3 regions of the Streptomyces sp. a15 genome follow, and region 1 is predicted to be linked to each of the others. Evidence: riboswitches for the same ligand, from Rfam matches in the RefSeq annotation. Region 1 holds a riboswitch; each other region holds the start of a gene.

What was found. Region 1 has a riboswitch for cobalamin ahead of AC5P09_RS39395 (ABC transporter substrate-binding protein). Riboswitches for the same ligand answer to the same signal wherever they lie in the genome.
Region 2: another riboswitch for cobalamin. It lies ahead of nicT (Nickel transporter NicT); the one in region 1 lies ahead of AC5P09_RS39395 (ABC transporter substrate-binding protein).
Region 3: another riboswitch for cobalamin. It lies ahead of AC5P09_RS00135 (ribonucleoside-diphosphate reductase subunit alpha); the one in region 1 lies ahead of AC5P09_RS39395 (ABC transporter substrate-binding protein).

The regions. Positions count from the first base shown of each region.
Region 1 covers NZ_JBWLKM010000066.1:34,894-38,162, forward strand. Annotated here, with positions in the region: gene AC5P09_RS39390 (FecCD family ABC transporter permease) at 1-386, opposite strand, end outside; gene AC5P09_RS39395 (ABC transporter substrate-binding protein) at 383-1,399, opposite strand; cobalamin riboswitch at 1,469-1,658, opposite strand; gene AC5P09_RS39400 (CoA-binding protein) at 1,733-2,140, shown strand; gene AC5P09_RS39405 (APC family permease) at 2,317-3,269, shown strand, end outside.
Region 2 covers NZ_JBWLKM010000074.1:26,931-30,199, reverse strand. Annotated here, with positions in the region: gene AC5P09_RS41110 (nucleoside hydrolase) at 1-556, shown strand, start outside; gene nicT (Nickel transporter NicT) at 564-1,679, opposite strand; cobalamin riboswitch at 1,708-1,906, opposite strand; gene AC5P09_RS41100 (ArsR/SmtB family transcription factor) at 1,987-2,442, shown strand; gene AC5P09_RS41095 (LAETG motif-containing sortase-dependent surface protein) at 2,468-3,269, opposite strand, start outside.
Region 3 covers NZ_JBWLKM010000001.1:26,502-29,770, forward strand. Annotated here, with positions in the region: gene mctP (monocarboxylate uptake permease MctP) at 1-386, shown strand, start outside; gene AC5P09_RS00130 (GNAT family N-acetyltransferase) at 554-1,060, shown strand; cobalamin riboswitch at 1,113-1,241, shown strand; gene AC5P09_RS00135 (ribonucleoside-diphosphate reductase subunit alpha) at 1,366-3,269, shown strand, end outside.

The sequences.
Region 1 (3,269 bases):
AGGAACGCGCCCACCGGGACGGACAGCGCGCCCCCGCCGACGCCCAGCACGACCACCAGCACGGCCCCGGTCGACGCACCCGAGGACACTCCGAGGACGAACGGGTCGGCGAGCGGGTTGCGCAGCAGCGACTGCATCACCGCGCCGCACACGGCGAGTCCGGCGCCGCACACGGCCGCGAGGAGCGTGCGCGGCAGCCGGAGCTGCCACACGATGCCGTCCCGGATGGGCGTCAACTCCGAGGAGCCGAGGCCGAGATGGGCCGCGACGACCGACCACACGTCGGCGACCCGCAGGTCGGCCGGGCCGATGGTGATGGCGACGGCCAGGGAGCCGCACAGCAGGACCGTCCCGACCACCCCGAGCAGGACCGCCCGGGCGGTCACTTCACGAGTCCGAACTCGCGCAGCCCCGCCGCGACCCGCTCCACGCCCTCGATCGTGCGGATGGTCGGGTTCATGGCCTGCCCGCTGAGCAGGACGTACCGCTTGTGCCGGACGGCGGTCATGTTCCTGGTGACCGGATCGGACTCCAGGAAGGCGATCTTCTTCTCGGCCGACTCGGCGGTCTGCGACCTGCGGGTGAGGTCGCCGATGACGAGGACGTCGGGGTCGCGGTCGGCGACCGTCTCCCAGTTGATCTGCGGCCATTCGTCGTGCGTGTCGTCGAAGACGTTCTTCGCGCCGAGCGCGCGGGTGACGACGCCGGGAGCGCCGCAGCAGCCCGCCATGTAGGGCGACTCGGAGTTGGCGAACCAGTACAGGAGGGTCACGTCGGAGGCGTCGATGCCCGAAGTGGCCTTCGCCATCCGCGCCTTGAGCTCTGCGACGAGTTCCTCTCCCCGTTCCTTCACCCCGAACACGGCGGCCAGGTCCCGGACTTCGCCGTAGACGGTCTCGGCGGTCAGGGGATCGGTCCGTGCGCCGTCCCCGTCGCCGGAGTTGTCCTTGCCGGCGCAGTCGGACGGGGAGACGTAGGTGGGCACGCCGAGCTTCTCGAACTGGTCCCGGGTGGCGACGCCGCCCTTGCCCAGCGTGGAGACGAAGGAGGCGGCGACGAAGTCCGGTTCGGCGTCCAGGACCCGTTCGAAGGAGGGGTTGTTGTCGGCGATCCGCGCCACCTTCGCGTTCTCCTTCTCCAGCCCCTTCATCACGGGGTCGGTCCAGGTCGCCGTGCCCGCCATACGGTCGGCGAGCCCGAGGGAGAGCATGATCTCGGTGGTGCCCTGGTTGAGGGAGACGGCCCGTTCGGGCGGGGCCTCGACGCGTACCGTACGGCCGCAGTTGTCGAGGCTGACGGCAGCCGTCGTGGCGGAGGTGCCGACGTCGCCGCAGCCGGCCAGGAACAGGGAGCCGGCTACGAACAGGGCGGAGGGACGGGCAAGACGTGCTGTCTGCACGGAAGTTGGTCCTCGATCGTCGAGGGCTCGAACGCGGAGCCCGGTCGTACGGTGCTCCCCCGCCGTACGTCACCGCGGGGGCCGCCAGCAGGTCTTCGGACTCGGGATCATCCGGTCGGGGCGCCTTCCCAGACGACATTCGAGTCGTCCAGTGGCCGAGGCCCCGCCCGTCACCCTCACCGCTGCGCGTCAGCTCCGGATTCGCACCGGATTCCCTGACCCACGTCTCATGGGTTCGACTGGCCTCGGCAAGCTATCACGGTGGGGAATCGCCGATCGCGGTGCGCTGTTGTGCGAGAGGTCAGGGCATACGCGACCCCAAGGAGACCCACGGTGTACGGCGACGAGGCAACAGTCCGCAAGATCCTCACCGGGCTCGGCGACACCTGGGCCGTGGTCGGCCTGTCGTCGAACCGGCAGCGCGCCGCGTACGGCGTGGCCGAGGTGCTCCAGCGTTACGGCAAGCGGGTCGTGCCCGTGCATCCCAAGGCGGAGACGGTGCACGGGGAGCGGGGGTACGCCTCGCTCGCGGACATCCCCTTCGACGTGGACGTCGTGGACGTGTTCGTGAACAGCGACCTCGCCGGGGCCGTCGCCGACGAGGCGGTGGCGAAGGGCGCGCAGGCGGTCTGGTTCCAGCTCGGGGTCGTCGACGAGGCGGCGTACGACCGCACTCGGGCCGCGGGCCTGGAGATGGTGATGGACCGCTGCCCGGCGATCGAGATTCCCCGCCTGGGCTGACGGATCCAGTTGTCATACAGGTTTCCGTTGCGTCCGTAATTCCTGAAACGCTGTCCAGGAAATCCCCGTACGCCAGTCAAAATTCGACAACCACCTTCAGCGGAACAGCGCTTGATTCCTAATCTGAGGCCTCTTGCATGGTGAATGCATCTCCTTTATGAGAGGCCCCCTAAGAAATGGTAAGCGTTGACCAAGCCGCCCCGGAGGACAGCAGGGGCCCGGGCGGCGGCCTGCGGCGGGACGTCGGACTGATCGGGCTCATGTGGGCGTCGGTCGGTTCCATCATCGGATCCGGCTGGCTCTACGGAGCGGAAAAAGCGGTTACCGCGGCCGGTCCCGCGGCGGTCATTTCCTGGGTGATCGGCGCGGTGGCCATCGTCCTGCTGGCTCTCGTGCACGCGGAACTCGGCGGCATGTTCCCGGTCGCGGGCGGCACCGCACGATATCCGCACTACGCGTTCGGCGGCCTGGCCGGCATGTCCTTCGGCTGGTTCTCCTGGCTGCAGGCGGCGACCGTGGCACCGATCGAGGTCGAGGCCATGATCGGCTATGCGGGGCACTGGTCCTGGGCCCGGGGTCTCGAACACAGTGACCAGACGCTGACGGCCTCGGGCCTCGTCACCGCCGTCTTCCTGATGGCCGTCTTCGTCACGGTCAACTTCTTCGGCGTCCGCGCCCTGGCACACACCAACAGCGCGGCCACCTGGTGGAAGATCGCCGTTCCGTTGGGCGCCATCTTCGTCATCGCCGCGGGCAACTTCCACCCGGGCAACTTCACCTCGGAGGGCTTCGCCCCGCTGGGCGCCAAGGGCGTGCTGAGCGCGATCAGCGGCAGCGGCATCATCTTCGCCCTGCTGGGTTTCGAGCAGGCGATCCAACTGGCGGGCGAGAGCCGCAATCCGAAGCGGGACCTGCCGCGGGCCACTCTCGGCTCGGTCGCGATCGGTGCCGTCATCTACGTCCTGCTGCAGATCGTGTTCATCGGCGCGCTGCCGCACAGCTCCTTCGCACACGGCTGGGCCGAGCTCGACTTCCCCGGCATCAGAGGCCCGTGGGCGGGACTCGCGACCCTGGTGGGCCTGGGCTGGCTGAGTGTGGTGCTGTACGTCGACGCGGTGATCTCACCCGG
Region 2 (3,269 bases), on a different contig from region 1:
GCTGCGTACGCACCCGGAGGTCGTGCGCAACATCGAGCGGATCGTGTTCATGGGCGGCGCGGTGGCGACCGGGAACGCCACGCCGGTCGCGGAGTTCAACGTCTGGCACGACCCGGAGGCGGCCGCGATCCTGCTCACCGCCGGGGTGCCGATCACCATGTACGGCCTGGACGTCTTCAAGCAGGTCCTTGTCCCGGCCGGAGACGTGCAGCGGCTGCGCGCGAGCGCGGAGCCCCGCCTCCGGCTGGCCGGCGAACTCCTCGCCCACCGCGACCCGGCCACCTCCGGCGACCCCACCCCCACCGGCGGCCTGGGCGACGCGGGCGCGGTCTGCGCGGTCGTCGACCCGGGAGGGATCACCACCGAACGTCTCCCGGTCGAGGTGAGCCTCGCCCCGGGTGCCGGCCGGGGCCAGACGATCGTCGACCGGCGCCCCCGCCCCGGCGAGTCCGAGATCCACGAGGGCACCCGTGAACAGCGGCTGGTGGACGTGGCGTTGGGCGTGGACGTGGAGCGGTACGTGAAGCTGTGGCTGACGACGGTGGAGGGCGCCTAGCGGACGCCTAGCGGGTGTCCGCCGCCGGCCGTACCGCCCACCGCTGTTCCACCTTCGCGAGCCGCCAGTAGCCGATGGCCGCCGCCCACACCACCACGAACAGGCCGACGATGACGTAGCCGACGCTGTCGAGGTTGATGTCGGCGATCCAGGTGGTGACCGTGTCGCTCAGGTCGAGCTTCTCGTGCAGGACGCCGACGAGTTCGATGGTGCCGATGAAGAAGGCGACGGCGATGGACAGGCCGGTGATCGTGAGGTTGTAGAAGACCTTGCGGACCGGGTTGGAGAACGCCCACTGGTAGGCGAAGTTCATGAAGGTGCCGTCGAGGGTGTCGAACAGGCTCATGCCGGCGGCGAAGAGGAGGGGCAGGGAGAGGATCGCGTACCAGGGCAGTCCGGCCGCCGCGCCCGAACCCGCCATCACCATCAGCGTCACCTCGGTCGCCGTGTCGAAGCCGAGGCCGAAGAGGAAACCGAGCGGGTACATCTGGCCCGGGCGGGTGATGGACTTGGTGAGGCGGCCGAGGATGCGGTTCATGAACCCGCGGGAGTCCAGGTGCTGTTCGAGTTCCTTCTCGTCGTAGGCGCCCGCCCGCATCGCCTTGAACACCTTCAGGATGCCCAGCAGGGCGGCCAGGTTGAGGGCGGCGATGAGGTAGAGGAACGTGCCGGAGATCGTCGTACCGAGGACGCCGAGCACCTGGTGGGTGCCGGAATCCTCGTTCATGACCTTTCCGGCGAGCTGGGTGCCGCCCGCGATCAGCAGGGCGAGCAGCACCACCACGCTGGAGTGGCCGAGCGCGAACCAGAAGCCCACCGACACCGGGCGCTTGCCGTCGGCCATCAGCTTGCGGGTGGTGTTGTCGATCGCGGCGATGTGGTCGGCGTCGAACGCGTGCCGCATGCCGAGGGTGTAGGCGGTGATGCCGAGGCCGATACCGAAGGCCTTGTCGCCGACCTCGTAGTGCCCGGGGACGACGAGGAGGAACAGGATTCCGAAGGCGACGACGTGCAGTGCGGCGACGACCGACATGAGTCCGGCGGTCTTGAGGGTGTCCTCGCGGCGCCACTTGAAGGACGTCGGGGCGGGCACGGACGTCTGGGCAGGCTTGGGCAGGGTCATTCGGTCACGCTCCAGCACCTCGTGGATCAACTCGTGAGATGCCGTGGCCGGTCTCCTGGCTTACGGGTCGTGCGTGTCCGTTCCTGCCTTCCCGGTCGTGCGACCAGTGGCCCGGCTGGCGCCGGACGGGACGGAAACTCCCCGATCACAGTGGCGAGGGCCGCTCCGGCATGGACCCTTGAGGGGTCGTCACCGGCTTCCCGAGCACCACGGCCAGCCCACCGTAGGGTGGCAAGCGGTCTCCTGCATAGCTGCGTACCTGCGCAGGTATGGAAGATCACATGGGGGTGCCTGCGAGGATGGCGGCATGCATCTCGTTCCGGCCGACCGAGCGGATCGCCGAACCATCGACGGGCACCGGGTGTGCGACGCCATCGCCGCGATCGGCGAACCGGGCCATGTCCGCGCCTGGGCCGACCGCTTCTCGCTGCTCGCCGATCCCAAGCGGCTGGCCCTGCTGCTCGCCCTGCACCGCACCGGTCCCCTGGCCGTCTCCGACCTGGCGATCGCCACCGGCATGAACGACCCCGCCGTGTCGCAGGCGCTCAGGCTGCTGCGGGCGGCGGGGGTCGTGGAGGGGGAGAAGGAGGGGCGGATCGTGCGCTACCGGGTGGTGGACGCCGACATCGCCTCGCTGCTCGCGCACTGCGCGACCTCCAGCCCGCTGGGGGCACCCCCTTTGGGGGAGTTTGAGGACGAGTTGGGGGAGTTTGAGGACGAGGCCCGAACGCCGGCCGGGCTGAAACCGCCCGACCGGCGCTGACGCCGACTGCACCAACTGCGCCTGATTACGAGCGAGCCGCCTTGCGACGCCGCGTCGCCAGCACGATGCCCGCGCCGCCCGCGAGCAGCACGGCCGCGCCGATCGCGATCGGGCCGGTCGCGCTGCTGCCGCCGGTCTCCGCGAGGTCGCCACCGCCGCCGTTCGGGGTGGCGGCGGGAGCGGTGGTGGACTCGGAGGCCGACGGGCTCGGGGCCTCGGTGGAGGGCGAGGGGGACTCGGAGGGAGTCTCCGTCGCCGGCGGCGTCGTCTCCTCGCCCGGTGTCGAGGGTTCCGTGGACTCCGGGGTCGACGGGGTCGGCGTGGGGGTGGCCGGGGGCTCGGACGGGGCGGTCGTGCAGTCCTTCGTGCCGCCGTTCCAGGCCGCGATCAGCTTGTCCTTGATGACCGGACGGTCCGGGCCCATGGGCAGGTCGCCGTGGACGAAGCCGTCGTTCGCGTCGAGCTCGCCGTCGAACTTGACGGCGCCCCGGTAGAGGTCGATCTGCGCGAAGCAGCCCGCGTCCGGCACCGCGATGTCGAGGGAGTCGGTCTGGCCGGGCTTGACGGTCACCGTGTCGAAGTCGACGAAGACCTGCTCGCCGGAGGTGGCGAAGGTGGCGCCGTGGGCGAGGTAGGAGGCCAGGGAGGCCGTGCAGGTGGTCGCGTCGCCGGCCGTGCGGACCTTGATGTGGACCTTGCCGTCGTCGGTCGGCTTCAGGTTCTGGTCGTCGACCTTGACCGAGTCGTAGAAGCTCGTGCCGTCCAGCGAGAACTGGCAGCGGTCGGTCTCGGTCTCCGTGCCGGCACCGGTGCCGGGCTGGTAGGTG
Region 3 (3,269 bases), on a different contig from region 1:
TCCTCGGCGGCATCTGGATCCTGCAGACCTTCCCGGCCCTGGTCGGCGGCCTGTTCACCCGCTGGTTCCACCGCTGGGCCCTGCTCGCAGGCTGGGCGGTCGGCATGGTCTACGGCACGGTCGCCGCGTACGGCGTCGCCTCGCCGACCCAGAAGCACTTCGGCGGCTCGTCCAAGGAGATCCCCGGCATCGGGGAGATCGGCTACATCGGCCTCACGGCGTTCGTCCTGAACGTAGTGGTCACGGTGGTCCTGACCTTCGTCCTGAAGGCCCTGAAGGCCCCCGAGGGCATCGACGAGACGTCCCCGCAGGACTATACGGCGGACGCGGGTGACCCGGGCGTCCAGGTGGAGCTTCCCCCGGCAACTGCTGGCACCGCTCACTGAACCCACCCAGGGGGCGCGGGGCTGTGTCAATATGCGGCTCCGCCGCGATGGGGGTCCCCCCGCTCGAGCGGAGCCGAGAGTGGGGGAGCGACCAGCCACGACGAACCCGCAGCGGGCCGCCGAAAGTCAAGCACGACGGCGGCCCGCTGTCGTACACACTCACTCGCATGGACATCCGAATCCGGCGAGTGAACCCCACCGAATACGACGCCCTCGGCGAGATCACAGCCCAGGCCTACCTCCGGGACAGCCTCCTCGACTTCGGCGAGAGCGACGAGTACCTCGGCGAGCTGAAGGACGTGGCCAAGCGAGCCTCCGCCGCCGAGGTCCTCGTAGCCGTGGAGAACGACCACCTCCTCGGCGGCGTGACCTTCGTACCGTCCGGCGGCCCGATGGCCGACATCGCCACCCCCGGCGAAGCCGAGATACGGATGCTCGCCGTCGCCCACCAGGCCCGCGGCCGAGGCACCGGCGAAGCCCTCGTCCGCGCGTGCGTCGACCGCGCCCGGGCCACCGAGGGCTGCACGGCCGTCGTGCTGTCGACGCAACGCACCATGCACTCCGCCCACCGCATCTACGAACGCCTCGGCTTCGTCCGCACTCCCGGACGGGACTGGAACCCGATTCCGCACCTGGACGACATCACTCTGCTCACCTACGAGTTGACGCTCTGAAACCGGCGCGACACAACATATGGGGGTGCTGTCCTCACCCGGCACAAGATGTATGCTCATGCTCGCTGTCGCCGCAGGGGAATCCGGTGCGAATCCGGAACTGTCCCGCAACGGTGTACTCATGCGCGCATATGCGTGTATGGGCGTCAGTCCGAGGACCTGCCGACAGCGTGCCCGGCCATCAGGTCCGGGTGCCATGACGTCCGGGCCTCGTGGAGTGGGCCGGTGGGCGCGACGCCGTGTGCGCTCGTGTGCTGCCGTCTGCCCTCCGCAAGGCCCCCGTGCCGAGCGAGGGAGAGCCCCACGTGACCATCGCGCCAGCAGACCCGGCTTCAGCTTCAGCTCCAGTGACCCCGGTGTCCGACGACGGTCCCGGGACCGCGTTGCTGCGGACCCTGACCGAGCTGACCGCCGACCTCCCCGACGCCGACCCCGGCCGGGTCGCCGCCGCCGCGTTGCGCGGCCGGTCCGCGCGGGCCGACGGGACGGAACTGCGCGAGCTGGCCACCGAGGCGGCCGCCGGCCTCATCTCCGAGGACCCTGCCTATTCACGGCTCGCCGCCCGCCTGCTGACCGTCAACATCCGCGCCGAGGCCGCCTCCCAGGGCGTCACGTCCTTCACGGAGTCGGTCGCGGTGGGCCACCGCGAGGGCCTCATCGCCGACCGTACGGCCGAGTTCGTACGGGTCCACGCCGACCGCCTCGACGCGCTGGTCGACGTGCACGCCGACGACCGCTTCGGGTACTTCGGCCTGCGCACCCTGCACGGCCGCTATCTGCTCCGGCACCCGATCACCCGGCACGTGATCGAGACGCCCCAGCACTTCATGCTGCGTGTCGCGAGTGGCCTGGCCGAGGACGACAGCATCCGTGCGCTGGACGAAGTCGCCGCCCTCTACCGGCTCATGAGCCGCCTCGACTACCTCCCCTCCTCCCCCACCCTCTTCAACTCCGGCACCCGGCACCCCCAGATGTCGTCCTGCTACCTCCTCGACTCCCTGAAGGACGAGCTGGACTCCATCTACGACCGCTATCACCAGGTCGCCCGGCTCTCCAAGCACGCCGGCGGCATCGGCATCGCCTACTCCCGCATCCGCGCCCGCGGTTCGCTGATCCGCGGCACGAACGGGCACTCCAACGGCATCGTCCCGTTCCTGAAGACCCTCGACGCCTCGGTCGCCGCCGTGAACCAGGGCGGGCGGCGCAAGGGCGCGGCCGCGGTCTACCTGGAGACCTGGCACTCCGACCTCGAGGAGTTCCTGGAGCTGCGCGACAACACCGGTGAGGACGCCCGCCGTACGCACAACCTGAACCTCGCGCACTGGGTCCCGGACGAGTTCATGCGCCGTGTGAACGCGGACGCGCAGTGGTCGCTGTTCTCCCCCGCCGACGTGCCGGAGCTGGTCGACCTGTGGGGCGAGGAGTTCGACGCCGCCTATCGCGAGGCCGAAGAGAAGGGCCTCGCGCGCAAGACCATCCCGGCCCGTGACCTCTACGGCCGCATGATGCGCACCCTCGCGCAGACCGGCAACGGCTGGATGACCTTCAAGGACGCCGCCAACCGCACCGCCAACCAGACCGCCGAGCCGGGTCACGTCGTCCACTCCTCCAACCTCTGCACGGAGATCCTGGAGGTCACGGACGACGGGGAGACGGCGGTCTGCAACCTGGGCTCGGTCAACCTCGGCGCGTTCGTGGTCGACAGCGACATCGACTGGGACCGGCTGGACGAGACCGTCCGCACCGCCGTCACCTTCCTCGACCGCGTCGTCGACATCAACTTCTACCCGACCGAGCAGGCGGGCCGCTCCAACGCCAAGTGGCGCCCGGTCGGCCTCGGCGTCATGGGCCTGCAGGACGTCTTCTTCCAGCTGCGGCTGCCCTTCGACTCGCCGGAAGCCCGTCGGCTCTCCACGCGCATCGCCGAGCGCATCATGCTCGCCGCGTACCAGGCCTCCGCCGACCTCGCCGAGCGCAACGGCCCGCTGCCGGCCTGGGAGAAGACCCGTACGGCCCGGGGTGTTCTGCACCCCGACCACTACGACACCGAGCTGACCTGGCCGGAGCGCTGGGCGGCCCTGCGGGCACGCGTCGCCACCACCGGCATGCGCAACTCCCTGCTCCTCGCCATCGCGCCGACCGCCACCATCGCGTCGATCGCGGGTGTGTACGAGTGCATCGAGCCGCAGGTGTCCAACCTGTTCAAGCG